DNA from 3 places in the Dysosmobacter sp. HCP28S3_G4 genome. Region 1 is predicted to be linked to each of the others. Evidence: riboswitches for the same ligand, from Rfam matches in the RefSeq annotation. Region 1 holds a riboswitch; each other region holds the start of a gene.
What was found. Region 1 has a riboswitch for lysine ahead of dapA (4-hydroxy-tetrahydrodipicolinate synthase). Riboswitches for the same ligand answer to the same signal wherever they lie in the genome.

Region 2: linked by a shared signal. The riboswitch ahead of ACTNBU_RS03570 (transporter substrate-binding domain-containing protein) and the one ahead of dapA (4-hydroxy-tetrahydrodipicolinate synthase) in region 1 are both predicted to bind lysine.
Region 3: linked by a shared signal. The riboswitch ahead of ACTNBU_RS10310 (alanine/glycine:cation symporter family protein) and the one ahead of dapA (4-hydroxy-tetrahydrodipicolinate synthase) in region 1 are both predicted to bind lysine.

Annotation. Positions count from the first base shown of each region.
Region 1 covers NZ_JBQHUP010000025.1:23,091-33,527, forward strand. The annotation lists gene ACTNBU_RS07595 (AAA family ATPase) at 1-107, shown strand, start outside; lysine riboswitch at 1,027-1,193, shown strand; gene dapA (4-hydroxy-tetrahydrodipicolinate synthase) at 1,375-2,262, shown strand; gene dapB (4-hydroxy-tetrahydrodipicolinate reductase) at 2,259-2,978, shown strand; gene dapD (2,3,4,5-tetrahydropyridine-2,6-dicarboxylate N-acetyltransferase) at 2,997-3,692, shown strand; gene ACTNBU_RS07615 (transporter substrate-binding domain-containing protein) at 3,940-4,800, shown strand; gene ACTNBU_RS07620 (amino acid ABC transporter permease) at 4,891-5,613, shown strand; gene ACTNBU_RS07625 (amino acid ABC transporter ATP-binding protein) at 5,626-6,393, shown strand; gene ACTNBU_RS07630 (pyridoxal phosphate-dependent aminotransferase) at 7,386-8,528, shown strand; gene ACTNBU_RS07635 (DUF6291 domain-containing protein) at 8,552-9,052, opposite strand; gene ACTNBU_RS07640 (M20 metallopeptidase family protein) at 9,373-10,437, shown strand, end outside.
Region 2 covers NZ_JBQHUP010000008.1:57,317-67,753, forward strand. The annotation lists gene ACTNBU_RS03535 (nucleoside phosphorylase) at 1-194, shown strand, start outside; gene ACTNBU_RS03540 (FMN-dependent NADH-azoreductase) at 191-781, shown strand; gene ACTNBU_RS03545 (DMT family transporter) at 784-1,785, shown strand; gene ACTNBU_RS03550 (NUDIX hydrolase) at 1,782-2,318, shown strand; gene fliB (flagellin lysine-N-methylase) at 2,364-3,392, shown strand; gene ACTNBU_RS03560 (amino acid ABC transporter ATP-binding protein) at 3,937-4,677, opposite strand; gene ACTNBU_RS03565 (amino acid ABC transporter permease) at 4,679-5,560, opposite strand; gene ACTNBU_RS03570 (transporter substrate-binding domain-containing protein) at 5,650-6,585, opposite strand; lysine riboswitch at 6,733-6,906, opposite strand; gene cobA (uroporphyrinogen-III C-methyltransferase) at 7,046-8,548, opposite strand; gene ACTNBU_RS03580 (precorrin-2 dehydrogenase/sirohydrochlorin ferrochelatase family protein) at 8,541-9,170, opposite strand; gene ACTNBU_RS03585 (ABC transporter ATP-binding protein) at 9,180-9,935, opposite strand; gene ACTNBU_RS03590 (FecCD family ABC transporter permease) at 9,928-10,437, opposite strand, start outside.
Region 3 covers NZ_JBQHUP010000046.1:1,898-12,334, reverse strand. The annotation lists gene ACTNBU_RS10335 (YibE/F family protein) at 1-150, shown strand, start outside; gene thiC (phosphomethylpyrimidine synthase ThiC) at 256-1,563, opposite strand; gene ACTNBU_RS10325 (metallophosphoesterase) at 2,472-5,282, shown strand; gene ACTNBU_RS10320 (ornithine cyclodeaminase family protein) at 5,507-6,517, shown strand; gene ACTNBU_RS10315 (aminotransferase class I/II-fold pyridoxal phosphate-dependent enzyme) at 6,554-7,702, shown strand; lysine riboswitch at 8,620-8,792, shown strand; gene ACTNBU_RS10310 (alanine/glycine:cation symporter family protein) at 8,947-10,437, shown strand, end outside.

The sequences.
Region 1 (10,437 bases):
GGGACTGGGGCATGTCCCAGAACTACCACATCTCTCTTTCTACCAGCGCGCTGGGGCTGGAGACCTGCGTGGAGATTTTGGCGGAGCTGTTCCAAAAGGAAAGCTGAAGGTTTCCCCCCTTTGCGGGGGTGCGGAGGTGCGCCCCTTCGGGGCGCGGGAAGTTCCGGCGAAGGCCGGGGGCTTGCGGCTCCGCCGTGGGGGAACACGTTCTCCCCGTGAGGACGGGGGTGTCGGGGAAGCCCGGCGGCTTCAAAACCCCCTTTCTCTTTTTCCGAGGAAAAAGAGAAAGCGCCTTTTGATGGTGTCAAGAGAAAAAGGCTGGGCGGCGGCATTCCGGACTTCGTCCGGAACGCTCGCAGCGCCTGTTACGGGGGTTTTGGCCCGGTAGTGGCTGATGGCTCGGACCACTCAACCGCATATGGCAGTTGTGAAAGTTGGGGGTATTTCCGGATGCACCCTGCTTCTCTTTTTACTGCCGCACCCTGGCGGTTGCGGAGGGCCTGGCAACCTGCTTTCGATACCCGGCCGGGCAGCGCATAGCGAAGCGGAATGCGCGGGAGGAGAAGGACAGACCTTGCGATCTTCCACCCCACGATGACTGCCGGGGTCCTGCGAGCTGCGGCGGAGCAGTCTCGACAACAGCCAATGTGCTCCGCACCCGGCAGAAGGCTGGCAAGTCTGGTCGGCACCGATTCGGAAGACCCCCGCACTTCCGCCAACTGGCCCGCAGGGCCGGTTGCGCGGCAAAAAGCGATTTTCTCTTCCACCGGGCGCGACGCATTCTCTTTTTCAAGAAAAAAGAGAATGGGGGGCGCAAAGCCGCCGGGCTTCCCCGGCACCCCCGTCCTCACGGGAAAAGGTTTTGAAGCCTGCGGCCTTCGCCGCACTCCCCCGCGCCCCGGGACGGGGCGCACCCCCGCACCCCTGCGAGGGACCCCCGCAAAACTGCCAAAATCCCATTGGGATGGAAATGCAAATTTTTCATTTTCCCCTTGCAATCCGCATAGAGTGGTGCTATGATGTCAAAAACGAGATAGAGGCGCGGACGCGACGCATCTCCGGGAGCCGGCGGGCTGAGAACGGAGAGAGGGCAAATCCGCCGAATTCTCCGTTCCGGCGGGATCGGGGGGTGGGACCGTGGGTGATACCTGCGGGACTGTCCGCGGCATTGCCGCGGTTGCGCTATCGACCGCTTTGTGATCTTCCGCGACGGAACGTGGTGAGAGAACCGGCAGAGGCGCGTCCTCTGTCGTTTTTTTGTGCCCCGGCGGCCCCGCCGGGAGACAACCGCCCCGGACCGGCTTCCGCGGAGCCGCTCCGGACCGGCCGTACAAGAGGATCTCAACAACATTCTGTATCTGGAGGAGAAACATTATGAAGTTCGAAAACATCAAGGGTTCCATCGTCGCCATGGTCACCCCCTACCATGAGGACGGCAGCATCAACTTCGAGGTGCTGACCGAGCTGCTGGAGCGCCAGATCCGGGAGGGCACCGACGCCATCCTCACCCTGGGCACCACCGGCGAGTCCGCCACCATGACCCACGAGGAGGACGCCTCCATCGTGGAGCACACCATCAAGGTGGTCAACGGCCGGGTGCCCGTCATCGTGGGCTGCGGCTCCAACTGCACCGCCACCCAGAAGGAGAAGGGCATCCAGTATCAGAACATGGGCGCCGACGCCCTGCTGATCATCTCCCCCTACTACAACAAGGCCAACACCGAGGGCATGTACCGCCACTTCGCCGAGACCGCCGACGCCGTCCACGTGCCCTGCATCCTGTACAACGTCCCCGGCCGCACCGGCTGCTCCATCCCCGTGGAGGTGGTGGAGCGCCTGGCCAAGCATCCCAACGTGGCCGGCATCAAGGAGGCCAGCGGCAACATGTCCTACGCCATGAAGATCGCCCACTGCATCGGGCCGGACTTCGCCCTGTACTCCGGCAATGACGACATCACCGTCCCCCTGATGAGCATCGGCGGCAGCGGCGTCATCTCCGTCTACGCCAACGTCATGCCCCGTATGTGCCACGACATCGTCATGGATTACCTGAACGGCAATCAGGCCAAGGCCATGGAGAACACCAACCGCTACCTGAAGCTGATGAACGACCTGTTCATTGAGGTGAACCCCATCCCCGTGAAGACCGCCATGAACATGATGGGCCTGAACGTGGGTCCCATGCGCCTGCCCCTGTATGACATGAGCGAGAAGAACGCGGCCGTCCTGCGGGCCACTCTGGAGGAGGCCGGTCTGCTGTGAAGATCCTGCTGATCGGATACGGAAAAATGGGCAGGCTGATCGCGTCCACCGCCGAGGCCGCCGGGGACGAGATCGTGGGCGTGTTCCACCGGGAGAACCTGGGGGCGCTGGAAAACACCGGGAAGATCGCCGACGTGGTCATCGACTTCTCCCAGCCGTCCACCCTGCCCGCCGTGGAGGAATACATCCGCCGCACCGGCACCGCCCTGGTGTCCGGCACCACCGGCTACTCCGCTGAGGAGCTGGCCCGGGTCCGTGCCCTGGGGGACTGCGCCCCGGTGCTGTGGGCCGCCAACTACTCCATCGGCGTGGCGGTGTTCCGCCGTGCCCTGGCGGAGGTGGCCGCGGTGCTGAAGCCGGACTTTGACATCGAGATGACGGAGACCCACCACAACCAGAAGGCCGACGCCCCCAGCGGCACCGCCAAGCTGCTGCTCAGCGCCATGGACCCGGATGGGGAGTACACCCCCGTCTACGGCCGGGAGGGGGCCTGCGGCAAGCGGGGCAAGAAGGAGATCGGCGTCTTCGCCCTCCGGGGCGGCACCGTGGCGGGCACCCACACCGTCCACTTCTTCGGCCCCGACGAGGAGCTGGAGTTTACCCACCGGGCGGCCAGCCGTCAGATCTTCGTCAACGGCGCGCTGAACATGGCCCGGCGCATGGCCGGAAAGCCCAACGGGAGCTACGATCTGGAGACGCTCCTGTTTGGAGAATAATTCGTCAGGAGAACAGCAATGAACGCACAGGAGATCATCGACTATATCGCAAATTCCGAGAAAAAGACCCCGGTGAAGGTGTACGTGAACCTGACCGCCCCGGTGGACTTCGGCTCCGCCAAGGTCTTCGGGGACGGGAACAGCAAGGTCGTCTTCGGCGACTGGAGCGAGCTTGCCCCCATTCTGGAGCGGAACGCCGCCGCCATCGCCGACTGCGTGGTGGAGAACGACCGCCGGAACTCCGGCGTGCCCCTGCTGGACATGAAGGCCGTCCCGGCCCGCATTGAGCCCGGCGCCATCATCCGGGAGAAGGTGGAGATCGGCAAGGGCGCGGTCATCATGATGGGCGCGGTCATCAACATCGGCGCCGTCGTGGGCGAGGGCACCATGATCGACATGGGCGCCGTGCTGGGCGGCCGGGCCACCGTGGGCAGGAACTGCCACATCGGCGCCGGCGCGGTGCTGGCCGGCGTGGTGGAGCCCGCCTCCGCCACTCCCGTCATCGTGGAGGACGGCGTGCTGGTGGGCGCCAACGCCGTGGTCATCGAGGGCATCCACGTGGGCAAGGGGGCCGTTGTGGCCGCCGGAGCCGTCGTGGTGGAGGATGTGCCGGACAACGCCGTTGTGGCCGGCTGCCCCGCCCGGGTTATCAAGATGAAGGACGAGAAGACCGAGGGCAAGACCGCCCTGGTGGACGCGCTGCGAAAGCTGTAATCTTTTTCCCTGCGGGAAACGGGCCTCTGGAAGACCGGGGGTCCGTTTTTTGCGCCCCGTCCGGGACGCACCACCAGTCCCCTGCGAAGGGGACCCTGCAAACTCCCACATTTTCGTCGAAACAAACAAATTCCCCCCGTTTAATTCTATGTTCTTTGTCCGCTTTCCGTCTTTACGAGAGCGATTTAGTGTGGTAAACTGCTAACATACCAAATTCGGGACGCGGTCCCAAATGGAGGATTTGATGATGAACATGAAGAAATTCGGGGCCCTGCTGCTGGCAGCGGCCATGACCCTTTCCCTGGCCGCCTGCGGTTCCAGCAGCTCCAGCGGTTCTTCCGCCCCTGCCGCTTCCGCTTCCGGCTCCGCCGCCGGTTCTTCCGCCGCCGCTTCCGAGCCCGCGGAGACCATGATCTACGCCGTGGAGGCCGGCTCCGCCGGTGAGGCCGCCGCCCAGGAGAACGGCTTCGAGTACAACTCCGTGGCCTCCCAGGCCGACGCTCTGATGGAAGTGGCCGCCGGTACCTCCGACGCCGCCATCATCGACCTGCTGATGGCCGTGGCCATGACCGGCGAGGACACCAGCTATCCCAATCTGACCTATGGTGACGGTCTCACCACCGAGGAATACGGCGTTGGCTGCCGCAAGGGCTCCGACCTGGCCTATTACATCAACGACGTCTTCTCCGAGGCCTACGCCGACGGCAGTATGCAGGCCGTGGCCGAGACCTATAAGCTCCAGGACGCCATGGTGGAGCAGCCTGACGCCGCCGGCTTCACCCCTACTGAGGACGGCGACGTGGCCTATATCCAGGACAAGGGCACCCTGGTGGTCGGCATCACCGACTTCGAGCCCATGGATTACAAGGACGCCAACGGCGAATGGATCGGTTTCGACGCCGACATGGCCAAGATCGTAGCCGAGAAGCTGGGCGTGGAGTGCCAGTTCATCGAGATCGACTGGGACAACAAGATCATGGAGCTGGATTCCAAGAACATCGATGTGGTCTGGAACGGCATGACCCTCACCAACGAGGTCATGGGCGCCATGGACTGCACCAACCCCTACTTCAACAACGCGCAGGTGGTAGTCACCGCCGCAAAGTAATTTCCCCCTGAATGCATCCTTCAAAGGCAGAGAGCTTCCGGCCCTCTGCCTTTGAGCGGCTTACGATTACAGACAGAACGAGGTTTCGCCATGCTTTGGAATGTGACACTGACGCTGCTGAAAGGTCTGGGGACCACGGCAGAGATCTTCTTCCTGACCCTGCTGTTCGCCCTGCCCCTGGGTCTGGTCATCGCCTTCGGCTCCATGAACCGCTGGCAGCCCTTCCGGTTCCTGCTGTTCGGCCAGACGCCTCCCGGCGCCTTCGGACGGCGGCTGGCCGGGTTCCGGCCCATCAGCGCCCTGTGCAACGTGCTGGTGTGGGTGGTGCGGGGCACGCCCCTGATGCTCCAGCTCATCGGCTTCATGTACATCCCCGGCATCGCGGGCCACAACTTCTGGCCCGCCGGTGACACCGGGCGGATGATGGCCACGGTGGTGGCCTTCTCCCTGAACTACGCCTGCTACTTCTCCGTCATCTACCGGGGCGGCATCCAGGGCGTGCCCGTGGGCCAGCGGGAGGCCGGCGAGGTGCTGGGCATGACCAAGAGCCAGATCTTCTTCAAGATCACCCTTTTGCAGATGGTCAAGCGCATCGTCCCCCCCATGTCCAACGAGATCATCACCCTGGTGAAGGACACGTCCCTGGCCCGGATGATCGCGGTCTACGAGCTGACCTTCACCGGCTATTCCTACATGAAGAGCAGCGGCCTGGTATGGCCCTTCTTCTACACCGGCGTGTTCTACCTGCTGTTCGTTGGCGTTCTGACCATCGTGTTCAGCTGGGTGGAGCGGAAGCTGGACTACTTCCGATAAGGAGGCGCGGAAATGGCGATTTTGGAAGCACAGCATATTGAGAAGCACTTCGGCGCCACGCCCGTGCTCAGCGACATCTCCTTCTCCCTGGAGGAGGGCCAGGCACTGTCCATCATCGGCTCCTCCGGCTCCGGCAAGACCACCCTTCTGCGGTGCCTGAACTTCCTGGAGACGCCGGACGGCGGCACCATCTCCGTCCGTGGGGAGAAGCTGTTCGACGCGGCGGACCCCGCCACTCAGAACGAGAAGGACATCCGGAAAAAGCGGCTGCACTTCGGTCTGGTGTTCCAGAACTTCAACCTGTTCCCCCAGTACACGGCATTGCAGAACGTGACCCTGGCCCGGGAGCTGCTGGCGAAGGAACGGGGCGGCGAGAGCAAGGCGGAGATCGAGGAGGCGGGCCGGGAGCTGCTGGCCCAGATGGGCCTGGCCGACCGGGCGGGCCACTATCCCCACCAGCTGTCCGGCGGACAGCAGCAGCGGGTGGCCATCGCCCGGGCCCTGGCCATGCACCCGGACATCCTCTGCTTCGACGAGCCCACCTCCGCCCTGGACCCGGAGCTCACCGGCGAGGTGCTGCGGGTCATCCGGGAGCTGGCGGAGCAGCGGACCACCATGATCATCGTCACCCACGAGATGGCCTTCGCCCGGGACGTGGCGGACCAGCTGATCTTCATGGACGGCGGCGTCATCGTGGAACAGGGCGACCCCCATCAGGTCATCGACCACCCCCGGGAGGAGCGGACGAAGCAGTTTTTGTCCCGGTACTCCGCCCAGTGAATTGAATTTGTTCCCCCTTTTACCCTCTTTTACGGAAGCGCCTCCGGTATTGACCGGGGGTGCTTCTGTTTTTGCGCCCTGCGCGGGAGGCGGGAATTTTTTCCGTGGGACGGGGGTGCCGGGGAAGCCCGGCGGCTTTGCGGCGGTCCCGCCGCGGGGATGCGCCCCCCATTCTCTTTTTTCTTGAAAAAGAGAATGCGTCGCGCCCGGTGGAAGAGAAAATCGCTTTTTTCCGCACAACCGGCCCGCAGGGCCAGTTGGCGGAAATGCGGGGGTCTTCCGAATCAGTTCCGACCAGACTTGCCAGCCTTCTACCGAGTGCGGAGTACATTGGCTGTCGACGATACTGCTCCGCCGCAGCTCGCAGAACCCCGGCAGTCATCGTGGGGTGGAAGATCGCAAGGCCTGTCCTTCTACTCCCGCGCATTCCGCTTCGCTATGCGCTACCCGGCTGGGTATCGAAAGCAGGTTGCCAGGCCCTCCGCAACCGCCAGGGTGCGGCAGCAAAAAGAGAAGCAGGGTGCATCCGGAAATACCCCCAGCTTTCGCAACTTCCATATGTGGTTGAGTGGGCAAAAGCCCGCAAGTCCCCACCGGGCCAAGCCCCCGTAACAGGCGCTGCGAGCGTTCTGGACGAAGTCCGGAATGCCGCCGCCAAGCCTTTTTCTCTTGACACCATCAAAAGGCGCTTTCTCTTTTTCCTCGGAAAAAGAGAAAGGGGGTTTTGAAGCCGCGGCCTTCGCCGGCACTCCCGTCTTCACGGGAAGAAAGAGTTCCCCCGCGGCGGAGCCGCAAGCCCGCGGCCTTCGCCGCACCACCCCCGCGCCCCGGTACGGGGCGCACCCCCGCACCCCGCGGGGAACTCCCCTCCCCCATGTGCCGCCAAGTCACAAAACACTTGCAATTCCCATATTCCCTGCGCTATACTTGGATAGGAAAAAGCTGCGGGGGCGGTGATCTCCGGAGCGCATAGAAAGAGGAGCGTGCATCCCATGGAACTGAAATTGAACGAGGCCGTTATGAACGTGCAGCTGTCCGGCATCCGCCGGTTCACCTTCCTGGTGCGGGATACCCCCGGCGCCTGCGCACTGACCATCGGCGAGCCGGATCTCAACACCCCCGACGTCATCAAGAACGCCGCCAAGGCCGCCCTGGACGCCAACGACACCCACTACCCCCCCGGCAACGGCATGCCCTACCTGCTGAAGGCCATCTCCGAGTACGAGGCGGAGGCCCACGGCCTTCACTACGCCGCCGCCAACGAGATCATCGTCACTGTGGGCGCCACTGAGGCGCTGTCCGTCAGCCTGTCCACCGTGCTGAACCCCGGCGACGAGGTCATCATCCCCACCCCCGCCTTCGGCCTGTATGAATCCCTGGTGCAGCTGCGCCAGGGCGTCCCCGTGGCCCTGCCCACCGAAGACAACCACTTCCAGATCGACCCCGCCGCCCTCCGGGCCGCCATCACGGAGAAGACCAAGGCCATCATCCTCACCTCCCCCAATAACCCCACCGGCTGCATGTACTCCAGGGAGAACCTGGACGCCATCCATGAGGTGCTGAAGGACAAGCCCATCTTCGTCATCTGCGACGACGTGTACCGCTCCCTGGTCTACACCGACGGCTACCACAGCTTCGCCGAGTATCAGGACATGCGGGACCGGATCATCGTGGTCAACAGCTTCTCCAAGCCCTACGCCATGACCGGCTGGCGTCTGGGCTGGTGCATGGCCGACGCCCCCGTCATGGACCGGATGCAGGTGTTCCACCAGTACGCCGTCACCTCCGTGCCGTCCTTCGTGCAGCCCGCCTGCGTCACCGCCCTGAAGACCCCCATCGACGACGTGGTGGAACTGTTCCGCCGCCGCCGGGACTACGTCTACCAGCGCCTGACGGACATGGGCTTCACCGTGGAGAAGCCCGAGGGCGCCTTCTACGTGTTCGTGGACATCCGGAAGTACGGCATGGACTCCCTGACCTTCTGCGAGAAGATGCTGAAGGAGGGCCTGGTGGGCGTCATCCCCGGCATCTACTTCGGCACCGAGGGCTTCATGCGCCTGAGCTACTGCTACTCCGACGCGGACCTGAAGGAGGGCCTGGACCGCATCGAGAAGTTCATCAAGACCCTGGAATAAGGATACAAGCCGGCCGGGCCGCGTCAGCGGTCCGGCCGTTCTTCGTCTCCGGCGGGCTCCTCCGGCGGCGGGCAGGGACGGGGCGGGCCGCTGCCGTCCTTGGGCGGATGGGCGGCGTCCCGCTGGCGGATGTACTTACCCATCCAGCAGATGTCCTGCTCCGGTTCGCACCCGGCGGGCTTCGGGGCGGACTGGGAACGGCTGTTCCGCCGTTGGGCGGCTTGGGAACGGCTGTTTCGCCGTTGTGCGGCCTGGGTGCAGCTGTCCCGTTTTTTCTTCCAGGAATCCGTCTCCCGGCGGATATTGGCCGCCAGAAAGCGAAAGACGATTTTCGTGCCGTTATCCATGCCCGGAAAGGCGGACAGAATATCGGACGGCGGCTGATCCGTCTTTGCCTCCTCCATGGCGTACCGGAACAAGGCAGTGAACAGAATTCCCCGCTGCTCCATGGTCAGCCCTTCCAGACAGTCGTATGCGTCAAAATGGACGAGAAAGCTCTTTTTCTCGGCTGGTCCCATGCTCATATATTGCATCTCCTCCCGCCCCAGCGCCCCTGCACCGGAAAATTTGCACGTTTGGGGGCAATGACCCCAGGTGACCTGGGGTGACGTGGGGTGACCTGAGGTGACCTGGGGTGACGTGGGGTTAAGGTAAAGGTAAAGGTAAAGGTTAAGGTTAAGGTCAATGTTAATGTAAAGGTTCTGTTATGGCGCGCCGCGTTGGGCGGCGCGGCGGCGGAGCCGCGAAAGAGAGAAAATTTAACCAATCTGTAATGTTCGGGCCGTTTGGTTTGTGCTATACTGGAAAAGACTTATGAACCCCCAGCCTGAAAGGAGAACCTGTCATGTCTGTCCCTGTAGTGGAATACCGCCGCGCACTGCACCGCATCCCGGAGCTGGACAATCAGCTGCCGGAGACCACGGCCTACGTGACGCGGGTGCTGTCCGGCCTGCCCTGCCGTCTCATGAACCCCATCCGGGGGAGCGTCTGCGCCTATTTTGACGCCGGCCGGCGGGATACCGTGGCCTTCCGGGCGGACATGGACGCCCTGCCGGAGGAGGAGGCCACGGGCCTGCCCTTCGCGTCGGAGCATCCGGGGAGGATGCACGCCTGCGGCCACGACGGCCACACCGCCATGGCCCTGGCCCTGGCGGAGTACGTGGCGGCCCATCCGACGGAGCTGCCCCGGAACGTGCTGTTTTTGTTCCAGCCGTCGGAGGAGACCACCGGCGGGGCCAAGCTGCTGTGCGACACGGGCCTGCTGGAGAAGTACCGGGTGCGGCGGGTGTTCGGCCTGCACCTGTGGCCGGGTCTGGCGGCGGGCACCGTCTGGTCCCGTCCCGGTCCCCTGATGGCCCGCTCCAGCGAAGTCACCGTCTCCCTGACGGGCAAGAGCGTCCACCTCTCCAAGCATGACCAGGGCATCGACGCCCTGGTGGCCGGTGCGGAGTATCTCCGCCGGGCCTACGCCATGATGGAGCAGCTGCCTCCGGCGGAGCCGTCCCTGCTGCGGTTCGGCAAGATGACCTCCGGCACCGTCCGGAACGCCATCAGCGGCCAGACCCGTCTGGAGGGAAGCCTGCGTACATACTCCGAGAACACCTTCCGGTTCTGCCGCCAGCAGCTGCGGGACATCGGCCGGTCCGTGGCGGAGGAGAGCGGCTGCGCCGTCACCGTCCACCTCAGCGAGGGGTATCCGGCGGTGTGGAACCACGAGGAACTGTTTGAGAAGATCCGGGCCGGACTGGGGGACAGCGCCCCCGGCATCCTGGACCAGCCGGTGCTGGCGGCGGAGGACTTCTCCTTCTACCAGCAGAACGTGCCCGGCGTGTTCTTCTTCCTGGGTGTGGGCGACACCGCCGAGCTGCACTCCCCCAACTTCGCCTTTGATGACGAGGCCGTGCTGCCG
Region 2 (10,437 bases), on a different contig from region 1:
TGTTCACCATCGGACGTCTCCGGGGCGTCCGCACCGCCTCCATTCTGAACAACGTGGTCCTGTGGGGCCAGGATACCGCCGGCGCCATCGGCGACTACGCCGGCGGCGCGGACCGGACGGCGGAGGGGGAGCGGCGGGAGATCGCCGTGGCTCTGGAGGCCCTGTACCGTCTCAGCCGGGAGGATCTGACATGAAGAAGCAAGTGCTGTATATCGACTGCTGCATCCGGGGCGATGAATCCCGGACCGCCCGCCTGGGGGACGCCTTTTTAAAGGCGCTGCCGGCGGAATACGACATTCTCCGTCTGGATCCGGCGGAGGAGGGGATGCAGCCCCTCTCCGGCCCGTTCTTCCGGAAGCGGGAGGAGCTGCTGGCGGAGGGACGGCTGGACCATCCCCGGTTCCGCTACGCCCATCAGATAGCGGAGGCGGACATTGTGGTGATGGCCGCGCCCTTCTGGGACCTGAGCTTCCCGGCGCTGCTGAAAATCTACATTGAAAACGTGTCCGCGGAGGGCATCACCTTCCGCTCCACCGCGGAGGGCCTTCAGGGCCTCTGCCGGGGCACGGATCTGGTGCTTCTCACCACCCGGGGCGGCATCTACGCCGACGGGGATCCCCTGGAGCAGGCCACGCCCTATCTACGGGGCATCCAGCGGTTCTTCGGCTTCGACCGATTCCAGTGCGTGGCCGCCGACGGCCTGGACGTGGACGGCTTCGACGGCGCCGCCTCCCTGAAAGCGGCCTGCGGCCAGGCGGCCGAACTGGCCAGGAGCCTGTGACCATGAGTACGGAACGCGTCACAGGACAGCGGGAGCAGCTGCGCCGCCGGAAGCTGGGCTACGGCTGCATCGCCGCCGCGGCGCTGGTGTACAGCACCACGGAGGTCTCCATCAAAAGCGTCAGCGATGTGTTCAGCACCATGCAGATCACCGTACTGCGTGTGCTGATCGGCGGACTGTTTCTGCTGCCCTTCGCCCTACGGGAGCTGCGCCGCCGGAAGGTACGGCTGGACGGGAGGGACCTGCGGTATTTCCTGTGCATGGGCTTCATCTGCGTGGCTTTGCAGATCGTTTTTTTGCAGCTGTCCATCAACGCCATGGACGCCTCCGCCACGGCGGCCATCTACTCCGGCAACCCCATCTTCGCCACGGTCTTCGCCTATTTCATCCTGAAGGAGCCGCTGCTGAAGCGGAATCTGGCAGCGCTGGGACTGGAAATTGTGGGCATCCTGTTCATTCTGAATCCCCTCCACATCCAGATCAGCCTGTCCGGCTTCCTGTTCGCCATTCTGTCCACACTGACCTTCGCCCTGTACGGCACCTTCAGCCGCATCAGCGTCCCCCGGTACGGCAGCGTGGCCATGGCCTGCCTGGTGCTGCTCACCGGCGGAGCGGAACTGCTGGCGGTGACGCTGCTGGGAGAGATCCCCGCCGTCGCATCAGTCTTTGACCGCGTGGGCCTGGGTATCTTCTCCCGGGTGGACTTTACCGTTGGCTACACCGCGAAAAGCACCCTGATCTTGGCCTATATCTGCCTGGTGGTCACTGTGGGCGGCTATCTGCTGCTGGCCAAGGCGGTGGAGTGTACCTCCGCCACGGAGGCCTCCTTCATCTATCTGTTCAAGCCCATCATCGCCGCCGCTTTCTCCGCCGTGCTGCTCCATGAGACCATCTCCCTGAACCGCATCATCGGCATTGGCTTCTTCACCGCCGCCTCCGTGACGGCCATCCTGCCGGTGTTTCTGGAGATGCGCCGCAGCGAACGGGAAGGGGGCCGGCCATGAGGCCGCCGGAATATGTGGACGTGGTGGACGAGCAGCGCCGCCCGCTGGGGAAAACGGTCCCCCGGGGCGCGGCGCTGGGCCCGGGAGAGTATCTGACGGTGGTCCACGTCTGCATCTTCGATCCCCAGGGCCGGATGCTGATCCAGCGGCGGCAGTCCTGCAAGGAGGAGTATCCCGACTTGTGGGACCTCACCGCCGGGGGCGGCGTCCGGGCCGGCGAGGACAGCCGGACCGCCATCCGCCGGGAACTGCTGGAGGAGCTGGGGCTGGACCTGGACTTCTCCGGTCTGCGGCCCTATCTCACCGTGAATTTTGACGACGGCTTTGACGACATCTATCTGGTGGAGCTGCCCGATCCGCCGGACATCGCCTCCCTGCATCTCCAGCCCTCGGAGGTGCGGGACGCCCGGTGGGTGGACCGCCCCACGGCGGAAGCCATGCTGGACGACGGGGCCTTCGCCCCCTTTTACCGGGACTTTCTGGGCCTGCTGTTCGCCATGGAGGGCAGGCCCATGGGCTTCCTGCGCCCGTGACGCCGGGACGGCGAAGCGGAGAAATCCTTTCCGGAGATGATGCCCATGCTGATCCGCGTGCCGGATTATTACGATAACTTCCGCTGTCTGGCGGGCGCCTGTCCCCACACCTGCTGCGAAAAGTGGGAGGTAGTCCTGGACGACGATACTGTCCGCCGGTATGAGGGCGTCCCCGGTCCGTTGGGGGACAGACTGCGAGCCGCCATGCGGGAGGATGAAGGCGGAGACGTCTGCTTTCCCCTGAACGGCGGGCGCTGTCCCTTTCTGGACGGGGACAACCTCTGCGAGATCCACCGGCAGCTGGGAGAGGCGGCCACCAGCGTCACCTGCCGGGAGCATCCCCGGTTCACGGAGGACTACGGCCCCTTCCGGGAGATCACCCTGTGCGCCTCCTGTCCCGCGGCCAACGCTCTGCTGCTGGGCAGCGGCAACCCCCTGACATTTCCGGAGCGCGAGACGCCGGAAGCAGGGGAGGCGGGCGACGATTGGCTCCCTTGTCTGCTGCCCCTGCGGACCCGGCTGCTGGACATTCTGGCGGATCGGAGCCTTCCCCTGCGCCGCCGCCTGCGGGACTTTCTGCTGCTGGCCTGGGATGCCCAGGGATATCTGGACGAGGAACAGGCATCTGAGCTGCCCGCCCTGGTGTCGGACTGGACGCCGCCGGAAGACGCTGTCCAGCCCGCTGAGGCACCTCCGCTGTTCCCCGGCGGCCTGCGGTTTCTGGAAACACTGGAGACTCTGGACGATGACTGGCCCGCCCTGCTGCGTCAGGCGGAGACGGCCCCGGCGGCGCCGGTACCGGAGCCGCCGCTGGAGCGCATTGCTGTCTATTTCGCCTTCCGTTACCTGCTGAAAGCTATCAACGACGGCGACCTCCTGAGCCGGGCGGATCTGTGCGTCTTCGCGGTATTGACGGTGGAGCGGCTGGCGGTGGTGTGCGGCCTGCCGGAGGCCCTGCGGCGGTTCAGCTGCGAGATCGAGCACGACGAGGACAATCTGGACGCCCTGCTGGACGCCTTTTATCAGGGAGACGTTGTCTCCCTCCCGCAGCTTCTGGCGGCGCTGGAGTCCTGACGGGCAGACTTTGTGCAATCTGCCGCCAGCAAACGTTTTACATTTGTAAAAACTAGAGAAGTAGCACAAAAGCAATTGACAAATCCCGAAAGATGTTGTACATTATAGACACAAGGAAGGGGTGAGTCCCATGGGCTAGGTCCCATCTGAGAACTCAGTAAGTTCCTGAACCTCTGAAAGAATCCAGCAGACCGATTCCTACCAAAAACGAAACATCACTCGTATTCACCGAGACCACACCAGCGCATTGGCAACAGCAAATGCAACGACTGCGTGTACTTATGTTTTAAGGATTGGCAAGCATCCGACCCCTGCATGAATCTTTCAGAAGAATCCGAAGAAAGTTTGAGGTAACGCTTAGTGAACGAGAAGCCCTACCAGAAGTGACCCCGCCAGCTCGTTGGAGGTTGGCGGGGTCGATGTTTTTCATCCGGCGGCCATGGGGCCGTCTTTTTTTGCGCCCTGCGGTGTTTTATGCCGAAGCAAAAAACACCCGCCGCGGAAGCGTCTGTTCCGCGGCGGGCAGGTTTTCAGATGAATGGACTCAGTTTTTCCGGAACCGGGCCAAGAAGTCACGAGTCTCCTGCCGCTGGGGATCGCCGAAGACCTGCTCCGGCGTGCCCTGCTCGCAGATGACGCCCTGGTTCATGTACACCACCTGGCTGCTGACGTCCCGTGCGAAGGCCATCTCATGGGTCACCACCAGCATGGTCATGCCGTCGGCGGCCAACTGCCGCATGACCTCCAGCACCTCGCCTACCATCTCCGGGTCCAGGGCGGAGGTGGGCTCGTCGAACAGCAGCACCTCCGGCTCCATGGCCAGCGCCCGGGCGATGGCCACCCGCTGCTTCTGGCCGCCGGAGATCTGGCGGGGCCTGGCGTTGATGTAGGGGGCCATGCCCACCTTTTCCAGATAGCTCAGGGCGCTCCTGCGGGCGTCCTCCTTGTTCTTCTTCAGCACCTTCACCTGGCCCACCATGCAGTTTTCCAGCACCGTCATGTTGTTGAACAGATTGAAGGACTGGAACACCATGCCCACGTGGGAGCGGTAGGCGGGGGCGCTGACGGTCCGGTCCGCCACGTTCTTTCCGTGGTAGAGGATCTCGCCGCTGGTAGGGGTCTCCAGCAGGTTGACGCACCGCAGCAGCGTGGACTTGCCGGAGCCGGAAGCGCCGATGATGGAGGTCACGTCGCCCTTTTCCACGGTGAAGTCGATGTCCCGCAGCACCTCATGGCTGCCGAAGGCCTTGGACAGATGCCGGATCTCAAGGATCGTATCGCTCATGTCACCGTTCTCCTCTCGTACTTCCGTTGCGGTTTTTCAGTGCCTGCTTCGTCCGCTCCCGGTACTCCTTGCTGCGCTCATCGAAGGGCGTGCCCCGGTCGGGATGGCTGTAGGTGCCGGCGGACATCACCAGCTGATCCTCCTGGACCAGCTCATAGCTGTCGTCGCCGTCCATTCGCTTCTCCACCCACCGCAGCAGGAAGGAGGCGATGAGCGTCATGGTGAGATAGCCGGCCATCTCAATGGTGGCGGAGGGGAAATACATGTTGTTGACGCCCACGATATACCGGTGGGCCGCGAAGAACTCCGTGAAGCTGATGATGAACATGACGGAGGTGTCCTTCACGTTGATGATGAAGTTGTTGCCGATCTGGGGCATGATGTTCCGCAGGGCCTGGGGCAGGATGACGCTGGTCATGGTCTGGACATGGGTCATGCCGATGGCCTTGGCGCCCTCGGTCTGGCCGGGGTCAATGGAGATGATGCCGCCCCGGACGGACTCCGCCATATAGGCGCCGGTGTTGATGGAGACGATGAGGATGGCGGCCGCCCAGGTGCTGTTGAACCGCAGGGCGTTGTCCGTGAAATAGGGCAGGCCGTAGTAGATGAACACCGCCTGCAGCACCATGGGGGTGCCACGGAACACCTCCACGTAGACGCGGACCAGGACCCGGATCAGCTTCAGGAGAAACCGCTTGGGGAGGGGATCGTTTTTCGTGTAGGGGATGGTGTTCAGAATGCCGCAGATCAGGCCAATGACGCAGCCGATGACCGTGGCCACCAGCGCGAGGATCAGCGTGCTTTTCACGCCGCTCATGTACATGGGCCAGTATTTGCTCCACAGCTGGGCGATATCCTGGCACAGCTTCACCAGCTTATCCATGGGCGAAACTCCTTTCGTTTCGTTGACAGCGGTGCATCCTCCGGCCCTGAAAACAGGGCCGGAGGACGCGGAAGATCATGAAATCAGTATCAGACCTCAGGCTGGATGGCGATGGCCTGATCCATCAGGGCGTTGAAGTCGTCCTCGGTCATGGTGGACAGCACGGCGTCGATGGCGTCCTTCAGGGCGGTGTTGCCCTTCTGGACGGAGATGCCGATGTTCACGTTCTCGGCCCGCTCCTCCTCGTCGGCGAACTGGAAGTCGCCATCAGTGCCGGAGAAGTCCAGGATCACCAGATTGTCGTCCTTGGCGACGGCGGCCATGGCGGTGGGCATATCGGTGCAGATAAAGTCCACGGTGCCGGTCTGGAGCTGCATGGTCATGGCGGGAGCGGTGTCGGCGGGGGCCAGGAGCTCGGCGTTCTCGATCTGGGGCAGGCAGGAGTCATACCAGATGGTGCCGGACTGAGAGGTGCACTTGCCGCCGGCCAGGTCGGCAATGGAGGTCGCGCTGGCGTACTCGCTGTCCTTGGTGGTGACGCAGACGATGGTGGCGTAGTAGTAGGGGCCGGCCATATCCACCTGCTCCATGCGGTCAGCGGTCATGGACTGACCGGCGATGTTGGCGTCCATGGTGCCGGACTGCACAGCGGGGCACAGGGAGTCCCAGGCGCTGGAGACGATCTCCAGCTCCCAGCCGTTGGCGTTGCAGATCTTCTGGGCGATCATGACGTCATAGCCGTTGGCGTAGGCGCCGGAGACGTTGGAGATGGGCACGGCGCCGTTGGAGTCGTCCATCTGGGTCCAGTTGTAGGGGGCGTAGGCGCACTCCATGCCGACGGTCAGCACGCCGTCCTCCAGACCGGGGATGACATCGGCGTCACCGGCGGAGCTGGCCGCGGCGGACGCAGAAGCGGCGGGAGAGGAGGCAGCGGGGGCGGAGGCGGCGCCGGAGGAACCGGAGCCGCAGGCGGTCAGGCTGAGGGCCATGGCCAGAGAGAGCATCATTGCAAAAAACTTCTTCATATTCTTCCAACCTTTCTGAAGCGTGTGCGGCGGAATGTTCTCTCCGGGCCGGGCCGCTCCGGCGGCGGAGAATAAAAATTGGACCGCTTTGTCAAGCGGTCCATGGAAAATACGGAAGAAGCCCCTCTCTGGGAGCCGTCCCGAACAGCCATTGATAGCGCTTCACAAAACCTTGTGACAGTCCGGCAGGTGTTTCCTGACGGCCCAGCACCCCGGGATCAGGCAATCCCGCAGCACTTCGGCGATGTTCCCTTTCCCCGCCGGCGGCTTGCCTGGCCTTTGCCGGAGGATACTGATGGACCTCGCGCCTCTATCTCAGCGATTCAATTTTGACGGTATCCTATCACCAGGGCGATTGTCTGTCAACCGCCCCTTCGAGAAAACTTGCAAAAATCGTGTAAATTTACTCATTTTTCCCCGGATGCCGCCGGATGCTTTATGGAATTTTATAGGCGATCTCTCATCTGTCCTCCGTCTTCGCCCGCTCCGCCGCCAGAATGGTCTCCACGATACCTCCTGCGGAGATATCCGGCGATGTCAGGAAGGGGCGGTCCAGCCGTTTCTCCAGGGCCGCTGCCGTCACCGGGCCGATGCAGACGCAGACCGGTCCCTCCGGCACCGGACCCACGGTGTCGTAAAACAGCTCCACGCCCCCGGCGCTGGAGAACACCAGATAGTCCAGCTCCGGCAGCTGCTCCCGGCTCTGGTCCGCCGCGGAGGCATCTGCCCGGAGGGTGTACAGGGGGATCTCCCGATACAGAAGGCCCCGCTCCCGGAGCAGTTCCCCCAGTACGGGACTGGCCTTGTCGGAGCGGAACAGCAGGATCTCCTCATCCGGCTCCGCGCTGCGGCACAGGGCCTCCCCCAGTCCCCGGCTGGTGTACTCCTCCGGGCACAGGTCCGGCAGGATGCCACACCGCTCCAGCGCCGCGCCGGTGGCGGCGCCGATGACGGCAAACCGGCAGCAGTACAGCCGCCGCAGATCGACCCCCGCATCCCGGAGGTGGTCAAACAGCAGCCGGACGCCGTTTCCGCTGGTGAGGACGATCCAGCGCCGCCGTCCGTCGGCCAGGCGCTCCCAGTCGAAATCCGCGTCCAGCGGCTCCACCACGGACTTCTCCACCTGGCAGACCGACGCCCCCTGCTCCCGCAGGGCAATACGGAGCTTGTCCGCCATGGCCGCCGTTCCGGTGAGACCCACCCGGATGCCCTCCAGGGGCCGGGCCGGGGCGGGGGAGAGGTCCAGCGCCGCCGTCTCCCCCACCACAATGACGGCGGGAGCCTCCACACCGGCGGTCCGGGTCCGCTCCCCGATGTCCGCCAGCGTCCCCCGCACCGTGGCCGGATGGCGGCTGTTGCCGCCGGACACCACCGCCGCCGGGGTCTCCGGTGCCTTTCCCGCCGCCATCAGCCGCGCCGTGATGGTCTCCAGATTCCCCAGGCCCATGAGGATCACCAGCGTCCCGCCGCAGCGGGCCGCTTCCTCCAGATCCGCGGGCAAGCCGGCCGCCGCAGTGTGGCCGGTGACGATGTGGACGCTGCGGCTCATCTGCCGGTGGGTCACCGGAATGCCCGCCGCGCCGGGGATGGCGATGGCGGAGGAGATGCCCGGTACCACCTCCCAGGGAATGCCCGCTTTTTCCAGCGCCAGCAGCTCCTCGCCGCCCCGTCCGAAGACGAAGGGGTCGCCGCCCTTCAGCCTCACCACAGTCTTTCCCTGCTTCGCCAGACGGATCAGCGCGGCGGTGATTTCCTCCTGGGCGGCAGAGTGCTTTCCGCTGCGCTTGCCCATATAGTACCGCTCCGCGGTCTCCGGAGCCTCGCCCAGAATATCGCCGCCGATAAGATCGTCATAGACCACCGCGTCGCAGCGCCGCAGCAGGTGAAGTCCCCGCACCGTCAGCCAGTCCAGTCCGCCGCAGCCGGCGCCCACCAGCGCCACGGAACCTGATTTCTTACCCATGCTCCCGCTCCTTTCCGGCGTCCGCCAGCAGTGCCCGGAGTTCTTCCTCGCCGCAGGGAGCGCCCGACGCCATGCACCGGGCGAACAGCGCCTGAAACACCCGCTTCCGGTCCCGCTCCTCCGGTACCTCCCGCCGGACCCGGTCCCGGAGACTGTCCAGCCAGTCCAGCAGCTCCCCGAAGTTCTCCGGCAGCAGTTCGCCGATTCGCTCCTTCAGCCAGATGGCCGCCGTGGGGCTGGCCCCGCCGGTGGAGATGCCCACGGACAGCTCCCCCCGCCGTACCAGGGCGGGGAACAAAAAGGTACATGCCTCCCGGTCATCCACCGCGTTGACGGGAATGCCCCGGACGCGGCACAACTCCGCCGCCTGACGGTTCACCGCCCGGTCGTCCGACGCGGCGATGACGAAGGTCCGGTTTTCCACATCCTGTGGAGAAAACTCCCGGCAAATCCGGGAAATGTTCCCCATTTCCGCCAGCTCCGGGCAGAAATTGGGGGAAACCACCGTGAGGGACGGCCCGTAGGGCAGCAGTTTTTCCACCTTCCGCAGAGCCACGATGCCGCCGCCGATGATCAGTCCGGGCTGTCCGGCAATATCAATGAAAAAGGGAAAATACGCCATGCCGCTCACCTACCCGTAATAATACTGCCAGCCGCCGCTGGTCTCCATCCGGCAAAGCCGGATGCCGAAGGCCCGGTCCAGCACGCCGCCGGAGAAGATCTCCTCCGGGGTGCCGGTCTGCCGCAGAGCGCCGTCCCACAGCACCGCCACCCGGTCCGCCGTCCGCAGGGCCAGACACAGGTCATGGAGCACCAGCACCACCGCCCGGCCCTGCCCGGCCAGCCGCCGGGTCGTCTCCATGACCTCCAGCTGATGGCGGACGTCCAGATAGGTGGTGGGCTCGTCCATGAGAATGGTCTCCGTGTCCTGGGCCAGGGCCATGGCCAGATACACCCGCTGTCGCTGACCGCCGCTGAGGGTCTGGACGTCCAGCCCTGCCAGGTCCAGAGCGTCCACGGCTCGGAGGGCCTGTTCCGCCGCCGCGTAGTCCTCCGGCCGGTATTTCCGGGGATAGCCCAGATAGGGGAAGCGGCCGTGGAGCACCATCCGCCGGGCGGTGATGCTGGGCACGTTCCGGGACTGGGCCAGATAGGCGATCTTCCGGGCCAGCTGCCGCCGGGTCAGGGTCTCCGCCGGAGCGCCGTCTACCAGAATGTCCCCGTCCAGCTTCGGCAGCAGACCCGGCACGGTCTTCAGCAGCGTGGACTTGCCGCAGCCGTTGGGTCCCACCAGGACCAGCACCTCTCCCGGCCGGAATTCCAGATCCACGCCGGACAGCACCGCCCGGCCGGGATAGCCCACTGTCAGGCTCCGCAGCTCAATCATGGATGCGCCCCCCTCTCTGCCGCAGCAGCAGCCAGATAAAGAATGGCCCGCCCACAAAGGACAGCACAATGCCCACCGGCAGCTCATAGGGGGCGAACAGCACCCTTGCCAGCAGGTCGCAGCCTGTCAACAGGGCGGCGCCCCCCAGGGCGGCGGCGAGCAGCAGCCGTCCGCTCTCTCCGCCCACCAGCCGCCGCATGATATGGGGCACGATGAGTCCCACAAAGCCCAGCAGGCCGGAGAAACTCACCGCGGCCCCCGCCAGGGCGGCGGCCAATGCCAGCATCCCCAGCCGCACCGCCTTCACCGGCAGGCCCAGGCTCCGGGCGGTGTCGGCCCCCAAGGCCAGCACGTCCAGCTCATTGTGCAGCGTCATGGCCAGGGCCAGACACAGCAGGATCACCCACGCCGCCGGGATCAGGCGGCTCATGGGCACGTTGGTCAGTCCGCCCACCCGGAAATCCGAATAGCCGGTGAGGGCGTCGGGGATCAGCGTCACCAC
Region 3 (10,437 bases), on a different contig from region 1:
GCCCAGGGCACGCCGGTGGAGTTCATCCTGAACTACAAGTATGTGGCAGCGGAGATCGTCCACACCATCGTGGGCTCCTTCGGCCTGGTGACGGTGGCGCCCCTGACGGCCATCACCAGCGGTCTTCTGCTGACTCGCCGGACGGCGTGACGGTCCGGAAGGGAAGACGTTTCCATAAAAATGCCGGGATGCAGTCAACGCTGCATCCCGGCACGGTTGTTTTCTCACAGGCCTCGGGGGAACACCCCCGGGCCGTCACAGAATGTCGATGTGTTCGCCGTTGAGGGCCTTGTTCATGCTGCGCACCGCGCAGAACTTGCCGCACATGGAGCAGGTGTCGTCGTGTTCCGGGGAGCGGTCATCCCGGATGGCTTTGGCCGTCTCCGGGTCCAGGGCGCACTTCCACTGGGCATCCCAGTCCAGGGCGCGGCGGGCGTCGCCCATCTTGTCATCAATCTCACGGGCGCCCCGGACGCCCTTGGCGATGTCGGCGGCGTGGGCGGCGATCTTGCTGGCGATGATGCCCTGCTTCACGTCGTCCAGATTGGGGAGGGCCAGATGCTCCGCCGGCGTCACATAGCAGAGGAACGCGGCACCGTTCATGGCGGCCATGGCGCCGCCGATAGCGGCGGTGATGTGGTCGTAGCCGGGGGCGATGTCCGTCACCAGGGGGCCCAGAACATAGAAGGGGGCGCCCATGCAGATGGTCTGCTGCACCTTCATGTTGGCGGCGATCTGGTCCATGGGCACATGGCCGGGACCCTCCACCATCACTTGGACGTCCTTCTCCCAGGCCCGCTTGGTCAGCTCGCCCAGACGCACCAGCTCCTCGATCTGGCACACGTCGGTGGCGTCGGCCAGACAGCCGGGACGGCAGGCGTCGCCCAGGGAGATGGTCACGTCGTACTCCCGGCAGATGTCCAGGATCTCGTCGTAATACTCGTAGAAGGGATTTTCCTCGCCGGTCATGCACATCCAGGCGAACACCAGGGAGCCGCCCCGGGAGACGATATTCATCTTCCGCTTGTGCTTGCGGATCTGGTCAATGGTCTTGCGGGTGATGCCGCAGTGGAGTGTGACGAAGTCCACACCCTCCTGGGCGTGCAGGCGGACCACGTCGATGAAGTCTTTGGCGGTCAGGGTGTCCAGATCCCGCTGATAGTGGATGACGCTGTCATAGACCGGCACAGTGCCGATCATCACCGGACACTCCGCGGTGAGCTTCCGGCGGAAGGGGCCGGTGTCGCCGTGGCTGGACAGGTCCATGATGGCCTCCGCCCCCATGTTCACGGCGGAGAGCACCTTCTGCATCTCCACGTTGTAGTCCTTGCAGTCCCGGGAGACGCCCAGGTTGACATTGATCTTGGTGCGGAGCATGGAGCCGATGCCCTCGGGGTCCAGGCAGGTATGCAGGCGGTTGGCGGGGATGACCACCTTGCCCGATGCCACCAGGGGCAGCAGCTCCTGGGCGGTCATCCGTTCCTTTTTGGCCACGGTCTCCAGTTCCGGCGTGACGATGCCCCTGCGGGCGGCGTCCATCTGTGTGGTGTAAGTACGATCCATTTCAAATTCCTCCCAAAGTTTTCTGATTCGCTGTTGTCGTGTCCCGCGGCTCCCACAGGAGCCTGGACGCAGCGCCGGGAGGTGCCTGGGCAGCGGCCATTCTGTGGGGCCTTCTGCTGTCTGTCAGATTCCCGGCGCCTGCACCGGATATCCCGGCGCTGTTCCATGCTGTTCTCATAGAGTTCTCCTTTTCTGCACAGAATGGAATTTTCTTGCGCGGCGGAAGGTGGTGCCCCCGATCCACCGCGGCCGGAGAAGAAACGCAGGACCTCCGCGGGCCGCATGATAGAAAAATGCCGTGGGCGTCTTTCGCAGGGTGAGGAAAGACATTCCCACGGCATTTGATACCGGTGCTTTATCTCCCTACGTTGGCATTACCCAAATCAGGTCACAGGTCGAAGCGCACAGCTTCCTCTCAGCCCGTTTGCGAGCTCCCTTTTTCTGCATTTTATTCTCCTTGGCAAAGTGATTATACGCCATTCTGTGGAAAAACACAAGTGCTTTTTCGAGGAAGGACCATTCCGCAGAGCGGCGAGTCTGAAGAAAAGCCCTCGCCCTTGATGCGTCCAGAATGGCCTTGTCCTCATCATCACTGAGACTGTTATAGAAGGTTCTGTTCAGTGCCACAAAGCTGGCCATCTGCGCATGGTTGGATATGGTAATGTAATGACTCGTACCTATATCTGTGCTAGTCTATGAGGAGACGCATTGCAATTACAGGTAAGCAATCAGGCTGCTGCACGCAGACCGAAAGAAAATCTATCTGGAAACAGAATACTCCCTCATATGAATCTGTACCTTTTATTGAGGAAAATTTTGTGATAAACTGTCCCCAGAGAGCGACTGGGCATTTGAATTTTGTGCGGCCAGTCCGGACGGTGTGTATTTCCTGTGTGGGAGGGATGGCTATGAGGTTTTTGCACATATCAGATATCCATTACAATCCGGAAGGGGACGGGCGTTCCGCACGGAACCTCCGGAACTATCTGCCGGAGTTTATCCGGAAAAACAAACTGGAGGCGGACGAGCTGTTCGTCACCGGAGATTACCGCCATGCCTTCTTTCAAAAGGATGCGCCCGAGGAGGAGACGGCCGCAAATGCGGTGGAGTACATTTGGAAGATCGCGGAAGCCGCCGGGATCACAGAGGCGGAACATATCCATCTGGCGCCGGGGAACCATGACCGCAGGCGCAGCGAAGGAGCTGCGGCGGAACGGTATGAGAAGATCCAAAAAGCGTATGACTATGCGAAAGGCACCTTTTCCACTGAGGATCTGAAGTTCCTGAAATCAGAGTTCTCATTCTTTTACACGGTCTGCGGCAGGCTGTATGGAGCGAAGGATCCGTGGAAGGACCAGCCGCTCCACCAGTACGAAGTGGTTGGGAATATGATCCTGCTGACCTTGAACACTGCCGTCATGCACGTCAGTGATAGCAGCCGGGGCGAGCTGATTATCGGCAACAACGAATTGGCCTGCTTGCTGGAGGAGATCAAAGCGCAACATCCCCAATGTCCCATCATCGTACTGGCCCACCACGCCCTGGAGTATCTGTCGCCGGAGGAACGGCAGGCAGTAGAGAGCATCTTCCAAGACTATCCTGTGCGCCTGTATCTTTGCGGAGACGCCCACAACGTCTGGTGGCGTTCCGTCGGCAATCACCTGGAGATCACCATGGGGTGCCTGAAGCAGGAAACCGGCGCCCAGGCGGCGTTCCTCTATGGCGACACCCGGACACAGACATATACCGCATACCAGTGGGACGGCAAGTTCGGCGCCAAAACAGGCTGGAGCGAGTATGGACAGTTTAACGACAGCATCCGCGAAAAAACCGCTCTGCCCACCCGTGTCCGCCTGACCGGAAAAATGGTCACGGAAAACCAGGAACTGCTGAAAAACGATCTCCTCCTTCCGTGGATGAAGCAGAGCGCGTCCTTCCGGGGACTGTTTCCCAAACTGTTCATCACGCCCAACCTGAGAGGTCAAAAGGTCAAAAGGAGCATCCCTTACCGCAGCCTCCGGGTGCAGTATCGGAACAAGCACATCGTGATCTCCGGCGACGCCGGCTTCGGAAAGACGACTCTTTTGAAATACCTGTATCTCTTTGAGAACCAGTCTCGGGAATTTTTGTACCTCCACGCCTCCGCCCTGCAAAGGGAAGAGATGACCCCCTACGAACGGTGCGTCGCCGGCTATCTGCGGGGAGAGGCCAGGCCCTCACAGCATCGGATCATCCTGCTGGACGGCATGGATGAGGTGAGCGATACCAGGTTCTTTGACGGCCTGCCGAAGCTGCTCTCCAGACTGTCGGAACCGGGCTCCAACACGACAGTTTGGTTCGGCTGGCGGACGGAGCACTATTACCACCAGGAATCCCCGGACCTGAGCCGCTATATTGAAAATGTCATAACCTTGCAAAAGTGGGATTTCCGTATGGCGGAGCGATATGCCAGGAACTATGCCAAGCAGACCCGGAATGAAAAGCTTTTGGAGGATTTCAACAAGGCAATGGACGTAAACCTGGCGATGACCGGCTTTACGGAGACGCCGTTCCAGCTGACGCTGCTGATCTATCTTCTGGAAAATGACGGACTGACCGGCGGCGTTGTCCAGAGCCTGGTCACGGCGGATCAGCCGCTCTATCTGTTGTACCACTCGTTCTTCCGCTGCTGGCTGAAAAAGGAGCGGGCCCGGAAGACAAGCTGTATGACGGACGATAAGATCATGGATGCGTTGCAGGGAATTGCGCAGGAGCTCTACTATGGGCCGTGCTGCAGCGTCCGATATCAGGATACTGCCATTACAGGCTTGCTGACATTCTCCGGATTTTCCGAAGACGGAGCGAAGACGGCTACCGGGTTTTATCACCGCAGCCTCTGTGCCTATTTCTACGCCGAGAGCGTCTTCACCGCATTCCAGCAAGGCGGCGCGGCGGTGGTCAGTGTATTGCGGCAGACGCTGCGAAATGATATCACCGACTATGTGCGGGGAGCCATCAGTACCATCCGGGACGAGGAAGAACTGCGCAGGCTCCAAAAGAACCTGATGGACATCTATCTGTACACGGTCCGGCCGGACGAGTCGAGCCTGGACGCCGAGACGCGGAGTCTTCTGGATAACTTGTCCGGAGAGGGGCTGTTCTCCCTGAAAAATGAGCTGCTCTATTTTGTGACCAGGCTTCCCATGCTGTCAAAGGACATTCCAGAGTTTGTGGAGAAGGCTTACGAATGTGAGCGGGACCCTTATTTGAAGCTGGACCTGGCGTATGGCGCGGTTCTGACAGGCCCCTCCAGGATCGCACTGGAATACGCAAAGACGCTGATTCCCGGCTCCGAGGCGGATCTGGTGCACCGCTCATGGACGATCGCCTATTTTGGGGATGTGCAAGGGAAACCGCATCAATACAAGGACGTGGAGAACGCACCGTGGCCGAAAGCGCGGAAAGCCCGCCTTGACCGCTTCCAGTCCAAAAAGAAGAAAGCCATCCGCTTCCGGATTCTGGACTTTCCGATCCTGTACTGCTTTTATGAGAGCCGGGGATGGTGCGACCTGAATCGGGAAGATCTGAAGATCATTCAGGCGGCGGCGATCGACTGCAAAGAGTACAGCGAGGAGGAGAAGGCGTATCTGAAAGAGCAGAAGGAAAAGCTGGTCTCGAAATATGAAGAGCAGCTGAAGCGGCAGGCTGCGGCGGGCAGGCGCAGTCTCTCCGGAAAGTGAATGCGGACAGGGAACGATAACCTGCATTGAATGTAAGCGACTAATCACCCATCAAGGATTCATTGACGGACTCGATGTTTGAATAATAAAAAATCCCGTTAATTTGAATTTCTATACTTTTATCGTCTGTGCTAAAAATATCCGTTGCAGTTGGAGTATCAAAACGATATCCTGATTGCAAACAAACCTGTGCGCTTAATCTTTTTCAACAGGGAGGAGTCGTTATGAAAGTCAGTTTCTATAACCGCGCTGCTCTCGAACAGAGACTCCGGCTGCCGGAGGTGATCGAAGCTGTGGAGGGCGTTTATCGTTCCAAGGCACGGGGGGAGACCGTTGTCTGGCCTACTGTGACCCACCACTTTGAGGATCGCGGCGGCGTCATGGATATCCGCTCCGGCTATGACCGCGGAAGTGAGGTATACGGCCTGAAGGCACTGGCAACATTCCCACAGAATGAACAGCTGGGGCTGCCTCCATTCAGCGGCATCCTTGTGGCCATGGACGGGAAAACGGGGCTGCCGCTGGGGATCATGGACGCCTCGTATATCACCTCCATGCGTACCGGCTCCGCCGCAGCGGTGGCCGCCCGTGCTCTGGCGCGCCGGGACAGTGAGACGCTGCTGGTCCTGGGGACCGGACGTCAGTCCATATTTATGATCGCCGCGGCCCTGACCGCTCTGCCGCAGATCAAAAAAGTGTACTGTGCCGAGCCCATCCATCCGTCTGCTGCGGCAGTCTACGCGGAGAAAGCACCCGGCCGTCTGAGGGACGGCTTCGGCATTGACGCCTCCGGCGTGGAGTTTCTCCCTGTGGAAGACCTGACCGCAGCCGTCGGCAACAGCGACATCATCATCACCATCACCCGGGCTACCGCTCCTGTCATCAAACGGGAATGGGTCAGACCCGGCACCCATTTCTCCTGCATTGGCGCAGATATGCCCGGCAAGGAGGAGATCGACCCCGCCATTCTGCGGGATGCTGCGATCTATGTGGATGATGTGGACCAGTGCGTCAACGCCGGTGAGTGCGAGCTTGCTGTGAAAGGCGGCTTCATCACCCGGGCGAGCATCATCGGTCAGATCGGTGAGGTGCTGCTGGGAACGAAGCCCGGCCGCAGGAGTGACCGGGAGATTACGGTATTTGACGCCACGGGTCTGGCGCTGCTGGATCTGGCGGTGGCGAAGATGGTCGTTGAAGGGGCAGGGGACGATCCGGCCCACGCCATTGACCTATAACAACGGCCCAGGCTGAGGTGCGGAAAGGAGCGTAATATGAAGATTGATGATTTCACCCTGGAAAACTGGCTGAATCCGGCGTGCGACAGTGAGAAGAACAAAATCTATCTGGGCGGCAGTTGCGTGCTGCCTATGACAGTGGAGGAACTATTCCAGCTCACTGGCGAGAGCATGGAGGACTTCTTTCAGGAACTGCGGCATATGGATCTGGGCTATGGCCGGTTCGATGGGACACCGCGGACCAGACGGGCCATCGCGGAAAAGCTATACCGGAAGGTAGAGCCGGAGGAAGTGATCCTCTGTCACGGCGGCACGGGAGCCAACAGTACTGTGTGCTATGCCCTGATCGAGTCCCGGGACAATGTGATCTCCATCATGCCCAACTACCAGCAGTTCTTCTCCATTCCCAAGTCCATCGGCGCCGAGGTGCGGAAGATTGACCTGAAGCCCGAGGCCGGATACCGTCTGGATATCGAAGAGGTCCGGCGGGCGGTGGATCAGAATACGAAAGCCATCCTGTTCACCAACCCCAACAACCCCACCGGCTCTCTCCTCACGCTGGAGGAAATGCAGGAGATCGTGGAGATTGCCCGCTCCGTGGACGCATGGGTCATCTGTGACGAGATGTACCGGGGCCTGAAGGAAGAGTACATGCCCTCCTTCGCCGACCTCTACGAAAAGGCCATCGTTACGGCCAGTTCTTCCAAGATCTACTCCATGGCAGGTACACGGGTGGGCTGGATCATTTGCCACGATCCGGATACCCGGTTCAAACTGTTCAACTGGCGTTCCTATGATTCCATTTGCGGGGGTGTGTTTGACGAGTGGATCTTTGCCATCGCCCTGGAGCATGTGGACAAGATCTTTCAGCGATCCCGCCGGATCGTCAGCGCCAATAAAGCGGTCATCGACAAATGGATCGCGGATAATCCATATCTGCACCAATATGCCGATTCGTATGCAACCACCTGCCTGGTGCATTACGACCTGGAGGTTCCGGCGGAGGAGTTCTGCGACGGTCTGCTGGATCAGAAGGGCGTGCTGGTCTGCCACGGTGACTGCTTCAATATCCCGCATTCGTTCCGGATCACGCTCTCCCATGCCCATGATTTGGCGAAGGGACTCCGGCTTATTGACGAGTACATCGAAGAACTGATGTCTCAGGGAAAAGCGATGAAAAACTGACCGGCGGTTCCGGAAACGCACTGGCAGAAGTATTTCTGTTCCGTATCCTTCGGGCCTTTTCAGATGCCCGACCTGTTGCAAATCAGGAGCCTGTCTGCTATGATGGATCCACAGCAGAAAACGCCGGGCCAAGCCCTTCTGGGAAGGTGTAACGACTGGACACGGAGCATCCCACGCGGATGAAGGCACAGTCTGAACTTGCGGGCGACCGCAAGAGTCACACAGAAATGATGTGACCGCCGTATTCCACGGCGCAACAACTTGAACAGATCATATGAAAAATATGGTAAGAGTTGCCTCAGTGCTTCAATACTGGGGCAGGTAGCTTCTCAATTGGCTGCTGGGAAAAACAATTGAGACTCTGCTGGATCGCATGTTCCGGCAGGCCGAAGCAATCAAAAACATGCCGCGTCAAAAGAGTTCAACCGGGAAGCGCGTAAAACGATTCCTGGCTCTGCTGCTGATCCCCCTGCTGATCCTGGCCCTGTGTGCATCGGGGAGTGCCGCCGCAGGCAGTACCGTCGGTCAGGCCGCATCACCCGCCGGAGAAATACAGATCTGCGGCAAACCGTAGGAGGTATTCAGTTGCCTCCCTGCACAGCGATGTGCGGTGAAAAACTCCGTAAATTCGGCGAAAGTCTGCTGAACGCGTCTGCCGTCTCCGGCAGACGCGTTTCATATCTAGGCAAACATCAGGCACATATAAACGCCTTCTCAAGAACCCGAGGGCCGCGCATCAGAGCAGATCCGTATATTTTGATGCTGCATATTCTGCATATCCACGACGCCGGAAGCGGCCCGGAGATGGACGCCGCCGCGCCCGCTGCGGCAAGTTTTTCCTGACCGTCCCAATAAATTTATTGACACACGGGAGAATTGATTGTATAATTCTGTCGAATTAAAGAATTAAATAAAGATTCAGCAATAGAGGCGCGGATCGTATCAGTACCTGTCCGGAGGCAATGGGGCCGGAGATGGACGGGGAAAGGACGCTTCGCCGAAACCGGTGGCATCCCATGTGTCACCGCAGTTGGGGTACAGTCGAACAGGCTGTGCACTCTCACCGCATGGTGGAGGAGCTATTGTTTCATTTGTTTATTGGAGCAGTGGTCTTTTCACGGAAACCACTGCTCTGTTTTTTGTGCGAAATTCCTCTTTGACGAAAGGAAGCCGGCCCTTTCGCTGAACGGATCCGTGCAAAGGAAAGGGAAAACTCAAAACAAGTGTGAAAAGAGGAGAAAATTGTGATTGATTTTTTAAATTGGCTTGACGGTATTCTCTGGGGATTACCGCTCATTGTACTCATGATCGTGACCGGACTGTACTTTACGGTCCGTTCCGGCTTCTTCCAGTTCCGCTATTTCGGCTGGATTATGAAGCGTACCTTCGGAAAGATCTTCCAGAAGGATACGGAAAATGAGAACGAAAAGGGTATGCTGAGCGCCTTCGAGGCCATCTCCACCGCCATCGGCGGCACGGTGGGCTTCGGCAATATCGCCGGCGTCGCCACCGCAGTGGCCGCGGGCGGCCCGGGCGCTGTCCTGTGGATGTGGCTCACCGCGTGCCTCGGCATGATCCTGAAGCAGGTGGAGGTCACCCTGGGCTGCTACTACCGCCGGACAAATGAGAAGGGCGACTACTACGGCGGCCCCACTTACTACATGGAGCGCGGCCTCGGCGAGGAGCGCCACTGGGGCAAGCTGTGGCTGATCCCGGCTGTCATCTTCGGTATCGGCATCTTCTCCACCTTCTTCGTGACTTCCTCCACGCTGACCGCCTCTCAGGTGGTGGCTGGTGCCTTCCACTTTGACGGCATCACCATCGGCGGCATGAAGATCGAGGGCGTCATCATCGTGGGCATCCTGGTCTGCGCACTGACCTTCGTCATCACCGGCGGCGGCACGAAGCGGATCGCCAACATCTTCAGCAAGCTGGTCCCCTTCATGAGCGCCCTGTACATCCTGATGGGCATTGCCATGATCCTGGCCAACATCACCTCTGCTCCCGCCGCTGTGGCTTCCATCTTCACCAACGCCTTCACCGGCACCGCGGCCGTCGGCGGCTTCGCCGGCTGCGCCGTCAGCCAGATGGTCCGCGTCGGTATGGCCCGGTCCGTGTACTCCAACGAGGCCGGCTGGGGCACTTCTCCCATGATCCACGCCTCCGCCAAGACCCGGCATCCGGTGGAGCAGGGCCTGTGGGGCTCCTTCGAGGTCTTCTTCGATACCTTCGTCGTCTGCAGCATCACCGCTCTGTCCGTGATTCTCAGCGGCATGTGGACCGACGGCACCAACGGCGGCACCCTGGCGCTGAGCGCCTTCTCCAGCAGCTTCGGGACCGTGGGAAGCCTGCTGCTGGCAGTCATCATGGTGATCTTCACCGTCACCACCTCCGGCGGCTGGTTCACCTACTATCTGGCCATCCTGGAGCACCTCTACAAGAAGGAGGGCCTGCTGAAGACCATCATCATGAAGATCTTCTACGCCATCCGCGTTCTGCCGGGCCTGCTGTGGACCATCTATCTGGTGAAGACCGACAACCAGGGCTTCATCTGGACGCTGGTGGACATTACCTCCGCCATCCCCACCTTCGTCAACGTGGCCGTGATCCTGATCCTGTCCAATCAGTACTTCAAGCTGCTGAAGGACTACAAGGCGCGCTACTTGGGCATCGGCAAGGTGGACGAGAACATGCGGCTGTTCTATGAGGATGCCGCGGCAGCCGGAAAGACAAGC